DNA from 3 places in the Secundilactobacillus muriivasis genome. Region 2 is predicted to be linked to each of the others. Evidence: predicted binding sites of a transcription regulator. Region 2 holds the regulator's gene; each other region holds the start of a gene.
What was found. The regulator Rex, encoded in region 2, represses fermentation and respiration genes when NADH is low (regulators of the CRP and FNR family bind a similar motif). The targets are predictions, from matches to a motif close to TTGTGAANTANTTCACAA.

Region 1: pdhA (pyruvate dehydrogenase (acetyl-transferring) E1 component subunit alpha) is a predicted target of Rex. The motif match lies at 1,258-1,275, and genes of this name have one in related genera.
Region 3: adhE (bifunctional acetaldehyde-CoA/alcohol dehydrogenase) is a predicted target of Rex. The motif match lies at 2,128-2,145, and genes of this name have one in related genera.

What each region holds. Positions count from the first base shown of each region.
Region 1 covers NZ_BAABMI010000034.1:29,086-32,253, forward strand. The annotation lists gene ACYVR3_RS09065 (hypothetical protein) at 5-514, shown strand; gene def (peptide deformylase) at 618-1,178, opposite strand; gene pdhA (pyruvate dehydrogenase (acetyl-transferring) E1 component subunit alpha) at 1,471-2,586, shown strand; gene ACYVR3_RS09080 (alpha-ketoacid dehydrogenase subunit beta) at 2,589-3,168, shown strand, end outside.
Region 2 covers NZ_BAABMI010000009.1:24,635-27,802, reverse strand. The annotation lists gene groL (chaperonin GroEL) at 1-319, opposite strand, end outside; gene groES (co-chaperone GroES) at 379-663, opposite strand; gene ACYVR3_RS02215 (redox-sensing transcriptional repressor Rex) at 911-1,549, opposite strand; gene ACYVR3_RS02210 (ABC-F family ATP-binding cassette domain-containing protein) at 2,089-3,168, shown strand, end outside.
Region 3 covers NZ_BAABMI010000013.1:48,941-52,108, reverse strand. The annotation lists gene adhE (bifunctional acetaldehyde-CoA/alcohol dehydrogenase) at 1-1,934, opposite strand, end outside; gene ACYVR3_RS03630 (DUF1836 domain-containing protein) at 2,303-2,821, opposite strand; gene ACYVR3_RS03625 (cation-translocating P-type ATPase) at 2,923-3,168, opposite strand, start outside.

The sequences.
Region 1 (3,168 bases), on a different contig from region 2:
GATGATGGGACGAACACTAACGATTGTGATCGCAATCATTGTTGCGGTGGTGTTGTACCTGTTGATTCATCGATTAATTGTTAGCCGGGCGACTAAGACTGCCCAACTGGCGGCTTTAGACCAAACGAAGGTGGCACTACTGGCTGCGTTACAACGGTTGGCAGATGAGCGATTTATCACCGATCCCGCAACGTTATTATCGGCCTCGGTAATCCCCGATGGCTGGGGGCGTGGTGTGATGGCTTTCGAATTTATTCTCCGAATGGATGATGTTACGGATGAACAACTACCGCTTGTTCGTCAACGATTAAACCACTTGCTGGCGGAATTTTGTCAGGACGAACACGTTGAATCGGCGGTAGCAGACGGACAATCCGCTTTTCTAGTGACCGACGCTTGGCGCCACACGATTCGAGTTCATCTGGGGGTTGCCTATCTCGTCAACGAAGCGACGATTGAGTACATTCAAGATTTGCGGCGGATGGATGCTTCTCAAATCAATCAAACAGAATAGTTTAGTTAGTTATAGAAGAAAGTGCAAAAAACACGGCAACGGTTATCTCAAATTTGAGGATAACCGTTGCCGTGTTTTTTGTTGAGTAGTTAAGTAATTAGCGTTATTCGAACAGCACCGTGTCATCACTGACTTCAAATGGATGCTCGTGATCAATATGGTCGTAGAACAAGACGCCGTGTAAGTGATCGATCTCGTGTTGGCATACAATTGCTGGATAGTGCTTCAACCGAATCTTGTGGGTTTCACCCGTTGTGTCTTGGTAACGGAGGGTAATGCGGTCATGACGTGGTACGAATCCTGGGACGTCTTTGTCAACTGACAAACAACCTTCGCCTTCCGTCAAAGCCCCGGCTTGGACGGAGTGACTAATAATGACGGGATTAATGATCACGTCGGTAAATGGTGATTTGCCACCATCTTCAGGCGCGGGTACGAGAACGGCGGCCATCATTTTGGAAACGCCAACTTGAGGCGCTGCTAAACCGACGCCAGCACGAAGACCGTACTTTTCGCATTGTTCAGGATCTTGGCTAACCACCAAGTATTCCATCATATCATCTGCCAACTTTTGATCTTCTTCAGAAAGCGGAAAACTGACCTGTGCTGCTTCTTGACGAAGAACTGGATCGCCATCTCTGACGATATCTTTCATTAAAATCAAGACCATTACCTCCGATGTATAAACAAGTACTTAATTAATTAATCTTATCATATCTTCTTTGGAATATGAAATCAAAAAAATGTGATTAAAAACACAAACATTTTTTCAGAAAACGCAATCCCTTGACTGAAAGGCAACTTGGCGAATTTTGCGATATAAAAGTAATGAAAGGGCTTGCATGATTTGTGAAAGCGTGTTAATTTAAGAGTGTAGTTGAGAAAGCAAACGGTTTCAAAAGGACGGCTGACGTCCTGAAACTGAATGCATACAAACGGAAAGGAAAGTGTTAGTTATGGCGAAGAAAACTGGGCATGTGATTGATTTAGCGTCAATTAAAGCCAAGATGAGCGATCCTTATAAGAAAACATTCCAAATTGTGAATGAAAAAGGTGAGATCGTCAATCAAGAACTTTTCGATACTTTTTCAGATGATCAATTAGTTGATTTTATGGAAAAGATGGTTTGGGAACGTGCCTTGCATGAACAAACAATGAACTTCTCTCGTCAAGGTCGGTTAGGCTTCTACGCCCCAACCTTTGGTGAGGAAGCTAGTGAAATGGGTTCAATTGCTGCTTTCAAGGAGCAAGACTTCCTATTCCCAGCCTACCGTGACTTACCACAATTAATTCAACACGGTGCATCCGTTGCCCAAGGCTTCTTATGGTCAAAGGGTAACGCGGTTGGTGATGATTACGGCGACCAACGCAACTGGTTCCCACAAATCATCATTGGTGCGCAATACGTTGAAATGGCCGGTGCCGCTTTAGGTATCAAGAAGAACGGTGAAGAAGATACGGTTGCCTTTGTTTACACTGGTGATGGTGGTACTTCACAGGGTGACTTCTATGAAGGTGTTAACTTTGCATCATCATTCCAAGCTCCCGCAGTCTTCATGGTTCAAAACAACGGCTGGGCAATTTCAGTACCACGTTACAAGCAAACTGCTGCTGAAACCTTGGCTCAAAAGGGTGTTGCTTCAGGTGTTCCAGGTATCCAAGTTGATGGGATGGACGTATTGGCTGTCTACATTGCAACTAAGGAAGCTCGTGAATTCGCTGCTGCCGGCAACGGTCCTGCATTAGTTGAAACTTTAACTTATCGTTTCGGTGCTCACTCAAGTGCCGGCGATGATCCTAGTCGTTACCGGACTAAGGAAGAAGAAAAACCTTGGTTCGATGCCGATCCATTGATTCGGATGAGAAAGATCTTGACCGACAAGGGATTATGGTCACAAGAAAAAGAAGACAAGCTTGTTGATGAATACAAGACCAGCTTCAAGGATGCAATGAAGGAAGCTGAAAATACACCAACGCAATCAGTTGTTGATATGTTGAAGACCACGTTCGAAGAACCAACTCCACAAATCAAAGCTGACATTGCAAGATTCGAAGCAAAGGAGTCGAAGTAACCATGGCTAAATTAACTTACATTAAAGCAATCACAGATGGTTTAGATGTCGTTTTAGGCGAAGATCCAAAAACGTTGATCTTTGGTGAAGACGTTGGTAAAAACGGTGGTGTGTTCCGGACTACCGAAGGCTTACAAGACAAGTACGGCGAAGACCGTGTCTTTGATACCCCGTTAGCTGAATCAGGGATCTTAGGTTTATCAATTGGGTTAGCTGCAACTGGCTGGCGTCCAATTCCTGAAATCCAATTCATGGGCTTTACTTTCGAAGCTGTTGACTCAATTGGTGGTCAAATGGCACGTAACCGTTTCCGTTTCAGCGGCAAACGCGCAATGCCAATCACTGTTCGGACCCCATTTGGTGGTGGTACTCATACTGCCGAAATGCACGCCGACAACTTGGAAAACTACTTCGTAGGGACTCCAGGTTTGCGGGTTGTTACACCAGCTAACCCATATGATGCAAAGGGCATGATCATTTCAGCCGTTGAAAACAACGACCCAGTGCTCTTTATGGAAAACTTGAAGTTATATCGTTCAATGAAGGACGAAATTCCTGAAGGCAAGTACACTGTTCCCCTAG
Region 2 (3,168 bases):
TAACGTTCTTCATGCCTTCGTTAACGATTGCTTGGGTCAAAACAGTGGCAGTCGTCGTCCCATCACCAGCGATATCGTTGGTCTTTGAAGCAACTTCGGCAACTAACTTAGCACCGAGGTTTTCAAAGTGATCAGACAATTCAATTGCCTTAGCAATCGTTACCCCATCGTTAGTAATGGTTGGGTTGCCGTATGATTGTTCCAAAACGACGTTACGACCCTTAGGACCAATGGTGGTCTTAACAGTGTCTGCTAATTTATCAACGCCACGTAACATTGCTGAACGCGCGTCTTCAGAAAACTTGAGTTCCTTAGCCATAATTTATCTTCACCTCATAAAATAGTTGTTAATTTAAGTTCAGCGTTTTAAATACTGGATTAGTCGACGACTGCGACAAGATCCTTTTCGTGAACGACCAAGTAAGTTGCGTCCGCGTACTTCACTTCAGTACCGGCGTATTTATCAAACAAGACGGTGTCGCCTTCTTTAACGATTGGCGCAACCTTTTCACCATTATCAAGCACGCGGCCTTCGCCAACGGCAATTACTTTAGCAGTTTGTGGCTTTTCTTGAGCATTGCTTGCAAGTACGATGCCGCCAACAGTCGTTTCTTCTTCTTCTTGTGCTTGTAAAATCACACGGTCTCCTAATGGTTTTAACACTTGAATCCCTCCAATAAATGTAAAGTTTAGCACTGTTAGCACTCACCTAACATAAGTGCTAATCACAAGTACTACTATAAAATTATTCGTTTTCAATTGCAAGTTATTTAACCAAGATATTCCCGAAAAATTCAGTTGTTTTTTAACTCACCCTTGAGAATCAACGCTATCATGGCCTTTTGAGCCGCTAAAAATGGCAACAAAAAAACTGACTAATTCCGGAAAATCCGTTATCAGTCAGTTCAGATTAAGCTTCTTCGTTATAGTGGTCTAAGAAGTAAATTAAAGTTTGTAATTCGTTGGTTAAATCAACGTTTTGAACCCGAACATTGGTTGGTACTGAAACCCGAATTGGGGTAAAGTTCAAGATACCGCGAACACCACCCGCAATTGCTTCATCGGTTGCATCCTGTGCAACCTCAGCGGGCACCGTTAAAATAACGATTTTGATTTGTTGATCGTTCAATTGTTGCCGCAATTCGTTCATTGGATAAATTGGCACACCACTCTTAACGGTGTTTGCCAAATCATCGCGAACATCAAATGCCGCGCTGATTCGCACGTTACTGTTTTGGTGGAAATTAAAGTTGAGCAACGCATTCCCTAAATTACCAACCCCGATTAAAGCTGCGTTAGTCAGCTTATCCTGATTTAAAATCTTCTTGAAAAATTTAAGTAAACTATCAACGTCGTAGCCATAACCCCGTTTACCGAGGGCTCCGAAGTAGGAAAAATCGCGCCGGATCGTTGCCGAATCTACCTTAACGGCTTCGGAAAGTTCGGTCGAGGAAACCCGGGTCTTATCAGCATCCCGTAAGATGTTGAGGTACCGGTAATAGATTGGTAGCCGTTTGGCCGTCGCTTTTGGAATCTTTGTTTCAGTCAAGTTAAATATCCTCCTTGTGAATTTTGGTAACTAAAAATGATCTCAACTTCAATAATAGCTAACCCATTAAATGATTACTGCTTGTGAAATTATCATCCGAGTCAATTGTAGCATAATCATGAAGTTTGTGAAATGATTTTCAATAAAAAACCGGCAACCTCCCCTTACCGACCATGGCAAAAGCGTGTTACTTCAATGATTTCACAAGGTTAATTTTTTATCAAGTTCCCATAGATTGCCTTTAATTCAGCCAATTTCATCCAGTCATTGACAATTGATTGGGGACGTTGTGAAAATAATTGGCCGTTTATATCATGTAATTGACGGTTATTTTTCTTAATTGACTATCAGAATAAAATGTTCGTGAAAGCGCATACTTTACCTAATGATGATTGCTACCCACTTATTGAATTAACCACCCGCTAATTGTTTGATCCACTAGGCCATTTCCCATCCGTTCGGCCAACTTAAGTAAAAACCATGCTATAATTAGAGGATATCCTATATTGTGATTCATTCGAAAGGCAGGCTGATTCAACATGTTATTACAAGTCCAACAAGTGACACGGCGATTCGGTGCCGATACCCTTTTTTCTAATGTCAGCATGGACGTGCCCGAACACGGCCGCGTTGCGCTTGTTGGTCGAAACGGTGCCGGTAAATCGACGCTCATTCGCATGATTACCGAAGGCGAAACCCCGGACGAAGGTCAAATTATTTCTAAACGGGGCATCACGATCGGTTACTTAGCCCAAGATACCGGGCTTGATTCCAACCGCACGATTTGGGAAGAAATGGCCAGCGTCTTCAAGGCCCTTCAGGAACAAGAGGCTAAGTTGCACGAGTTAGAAGAACAGATGAGTGATCCCGACGTCATCAATGACGCTGAGCAATTTGCCCAAATTTCCGCAACCTACGATCAACTACAAACGAACTTTAAAAACCAAAACGGCTACGGCTACCGAGCTGAGATTCGGGGGGTCCTGCACGGTTTCGAATTTGACGAACCCGACTACGACCGCTCCATTACTGAACTATCTGGTGGTCAAAAGACCCAGTTAGCACTCGCCAAGCTATTGCTTGAAAAACGCGACCTTCTGGTACTGGACGAACCGACCAACCACTTGGACGTTGAAACGCTCACCTGGCTTGAAGGCTACATTCAAAGCTACAAAGGCGCCCTACTCATCGTCTCTCATGACCGGTACTTCCTCGACCGCATTGTCACGGAAGTTTACGATATGTCGATTGGGACTCTGACCCACTACCACGGTAACTATTCAAACTACGTTGACCAAAAGGCCGCCCGTCTACAACGGGAATGGAAAGAGTACGAAAAGCAACAGGACAAAATCTCTAAACTCGAAGATTTCGTCAATAAAAACATCGTTCGGGCGTCCACCACTAAGCGGGCTCAAGCTCGACGAAAGCAATTGGCAAAAATGGACCGCTTAGATCGACCAGAAACTGACGATAAAGTAGCCCACTTTGAATTTGTTCCGGACCGACAAAGCGGGAATATCGTGTTAACCGTTGATGATTTAGCAGTTGGCTATTCGCCCGATAACGTCTTGGCTGATCCCGTTAACCTCGATATTAACAAGCATCAAGCGATTGCC
Region 3 (3,168 bases), on a different contig from region 2:
TCCACGATGGCAACGTCTGGTGTCAAGGCGTAGTCAGCCAGTGGGTATTTAACGTGGGTCTTGGCGTCAGTGATAACGGCGAATGGCGTTACTTCTGAACCAGTCCCAGAGGTTGTTGGAATGGCAACAAATTGCGCTTTGTTTGGCTTTTCCAACTTGTAAGTCCGCTTCCGGATATCCAAGAACTTCTGCTTAGCACCGAAGAAACTTGCGTCTGGGTGCTCGTAGAAGAGCCACATACCCTTGGCAGCGTCCATTGGTGAGCCGCCACCTAACGCGATGATCGTGTCAGGTTGGAAATTGTTCATTTGTTGCGTCCCCTTCTCAACCGTATCAGTGGTTGGGTCGGTTTCAGTAATTGAGAACAATTGGTATTCGATGCCGTCTGGGCGACGCTTCAATTCGCCTAAGACCTTATCAACGTAGCCCAATTCAATCATGACTGCATCGGCAACGATGAAGACCTTCTTGATGCCAGGCATTGAGCCTAAGTAACGAACTGACGTCTTTTCAAAGTATACTCGAGGAAGTTTGATCCATTGCATATTATTCCGCCGCTTTGCGATTGTTTTGATGTTTAATAGGTCGAATGATGAGACGTTGTGGGAAACGGAGTTCTTGCCCCATGACCCAGTCCCAAGTGTCAATGATGGCACCATTTCGTTGTACATGTTCCCAATCCCGCCGATAGCAGATGGCGTGTTAACGAGGACCCGACTGGCCTTCATTTGAATTCCAAATTGAGTTGCCAAATCGTCATCCAAGGTGTGAATTGACGCCGTGTGCCCAAGGCCACCGAAGTGTAAGAGTTGGTCACAGAGTGCAAATCCTTCAGTGTGGTCGGCTGCCTTGTAGATTGAAATTACTGGACAAAGCTTTTCAGCTGACAACCAGTCTTTAGGGCCGACTTCTTTGATTTCGGCAGCTAAAACCTTGGTGTCTTCTGGGACTTCAATGCCAGCTAACTTAGCGATGGCAACGGCTGACATCCCAGGAATTGGGCCCTTAACGCCGCCACGTTTTTGATCAAACATGGCATCGGCCAAAGCTTTGTGGTCCGCCTTCTTAATGAAGAAGACTTTCCGAGCTTTCATTTCCTTCTTTACGTCATCGTAGATATCGGCGTCAATAACAGCACTGTTTTCAGAAGCACAAACCATCCCGTTATCAAAGGTCTTTGATAAGACGATATCGTTCACTGCCCGCTTGATGTTAGCGGTCTTTTCAATGTAAGCTGGACCGTTACCAGGACCAACGCCCAAGGCTGGTTTCCCGGTTGAGTAAGCGGCCTTCACCATGCCAGGACCACCAGTTGCGAGAACTGAGGCAACCCGTTCGTGGTTCATCAAGGTTTGGGTGGCTTCCAAGCTAGGCGTTTCGATCCATTGGATCACCCCTTCAGGTGCACCGGCTGCGATGGCAGCGTCGCGAACAACTTTAGCAGCTGCTGCAGATGACTTTTGGGCTTGTGGATGGAAGGCGAAGATGATTGGGTTTCGCGTCTTCACTGCGATCAATGACTTGAACAACGTGGTTGACGTTGGGTTCGTTACGGGGGTAACCCCGGCGATGATCCCCAGTGGTTCAGCAACGGTGATCAATTGACGTTCGTGATCGTCGTTGATGATACCGACCGTTTTGTCGTTCTTAATGCTGTTCCAGATTTCTTCAGTGGCAAACATGTTCTTGATGGCTTTGTCTTCGATGACCCCACGGCCAGTTTCTTCATAGGCTAACTTGGCAAGTTCCATGTGGTGATCCAAACCGGCCATTGCCATTTGGTGCACAATGTTGTCGACTTTTTCTTGGGTGAAGTCGTCCATGGCACAGAGTGCGTCATGCGCGTTTTCAACAAGTTGATCAATCGTTTCCGCGATAGTTGCGGGCTTTTTAGTAGTTTTAGTCGTTGGTTTTGAGTTGGTTTCTTTTAACATTTTCAGGCCTCCGTCATGAAAAGTTCTTTGTTATCTCTTTCACATGAATAATCATATCACACATTTTTGAAATGTAAATAACCAATTTACATCGATTTTTCATTAAAATTGGACTGGTTAAAAACGTTAATCCAACAATGTATACAACTGTTTTCTTGATTAAATCAGTAATGAAAACGCTTAATTCTATACTTTGTGAATCAAATCACTATAAATGATACCGTTTTCATAAAAATCGTTTAAATCACGCGGATTATTGGAATAAACCGCGTCACACCGGGAATGATGGCCAAAATAAAAAAGTTTTGAAATTATCGTTAATTTCAAAACTTTTTTCATAAGCTGTATTTTTGCTAGACCACTGAACCCTATTTTAGCTTCCGAACGGGTTTTTCGATCATCTTCAATAACTGTTCCGACTGGATTCGGTTAATGATCGTATCCACCGCCACCTGCATCAACTTTTCATTCAACGTCTTTGCTGGGGTGATCGACTTCGGTTCCCCAAGATGTAACAACGCTTCATTAAGGACATCAATGAAGTTATCGTACGCCTGCTTGGGGAAGTCTCCCGCCGTTACCTGGTTGATGCCGTGACGAATCGTATCCGTTGAGAACAACGGTTTCAGCAGCCCAATCAAAATCAGATCTGCCAACTGCATCGTCTGGTACTTCTTCTTCACGGGCGCAATAATCACCTGGTGCTTAACGTAGTTATTGATCATGGCTGGCGTCATCGGGTCAATGCCCAGTGAGCCGATTGCATCGTTCACGAACGCCACCACTTGGTCCATATATAAATCAAACTTCGGTAACTCCTGCCAGTGCGGTAACCGAACCTGTTTCATTTGGGTTTCCCAACGGTTGTATTGATCAAACTCAGCCATCATGCCACGCTCCTTTTAGGTTTTAGTAACTATTTTAATTACAGTATAACGCTAATAACTAGTCATGAACACTAGATGTGACTTTTTTCTGTATTTTTCCACTAACGCCACTTGATTTTCGCAAATACTCGCTTGCCTAACAGCTCCTGGACCAGGTAGAAGAACGGATAGACCGTCACCAACAGCGGTAGGTAGTACAGCGCCAGTTGCCAGTCAAATAATGAAACTAGTGAGAACAACTTGCCCATGAAAAGGACGGCAACGGCGAAGCACACCGCCATCGCCACCACTAACCCAATTTTGAGTCGGTTCAACGGCCGCGCGACCATCAATAACGCGACGAAGCA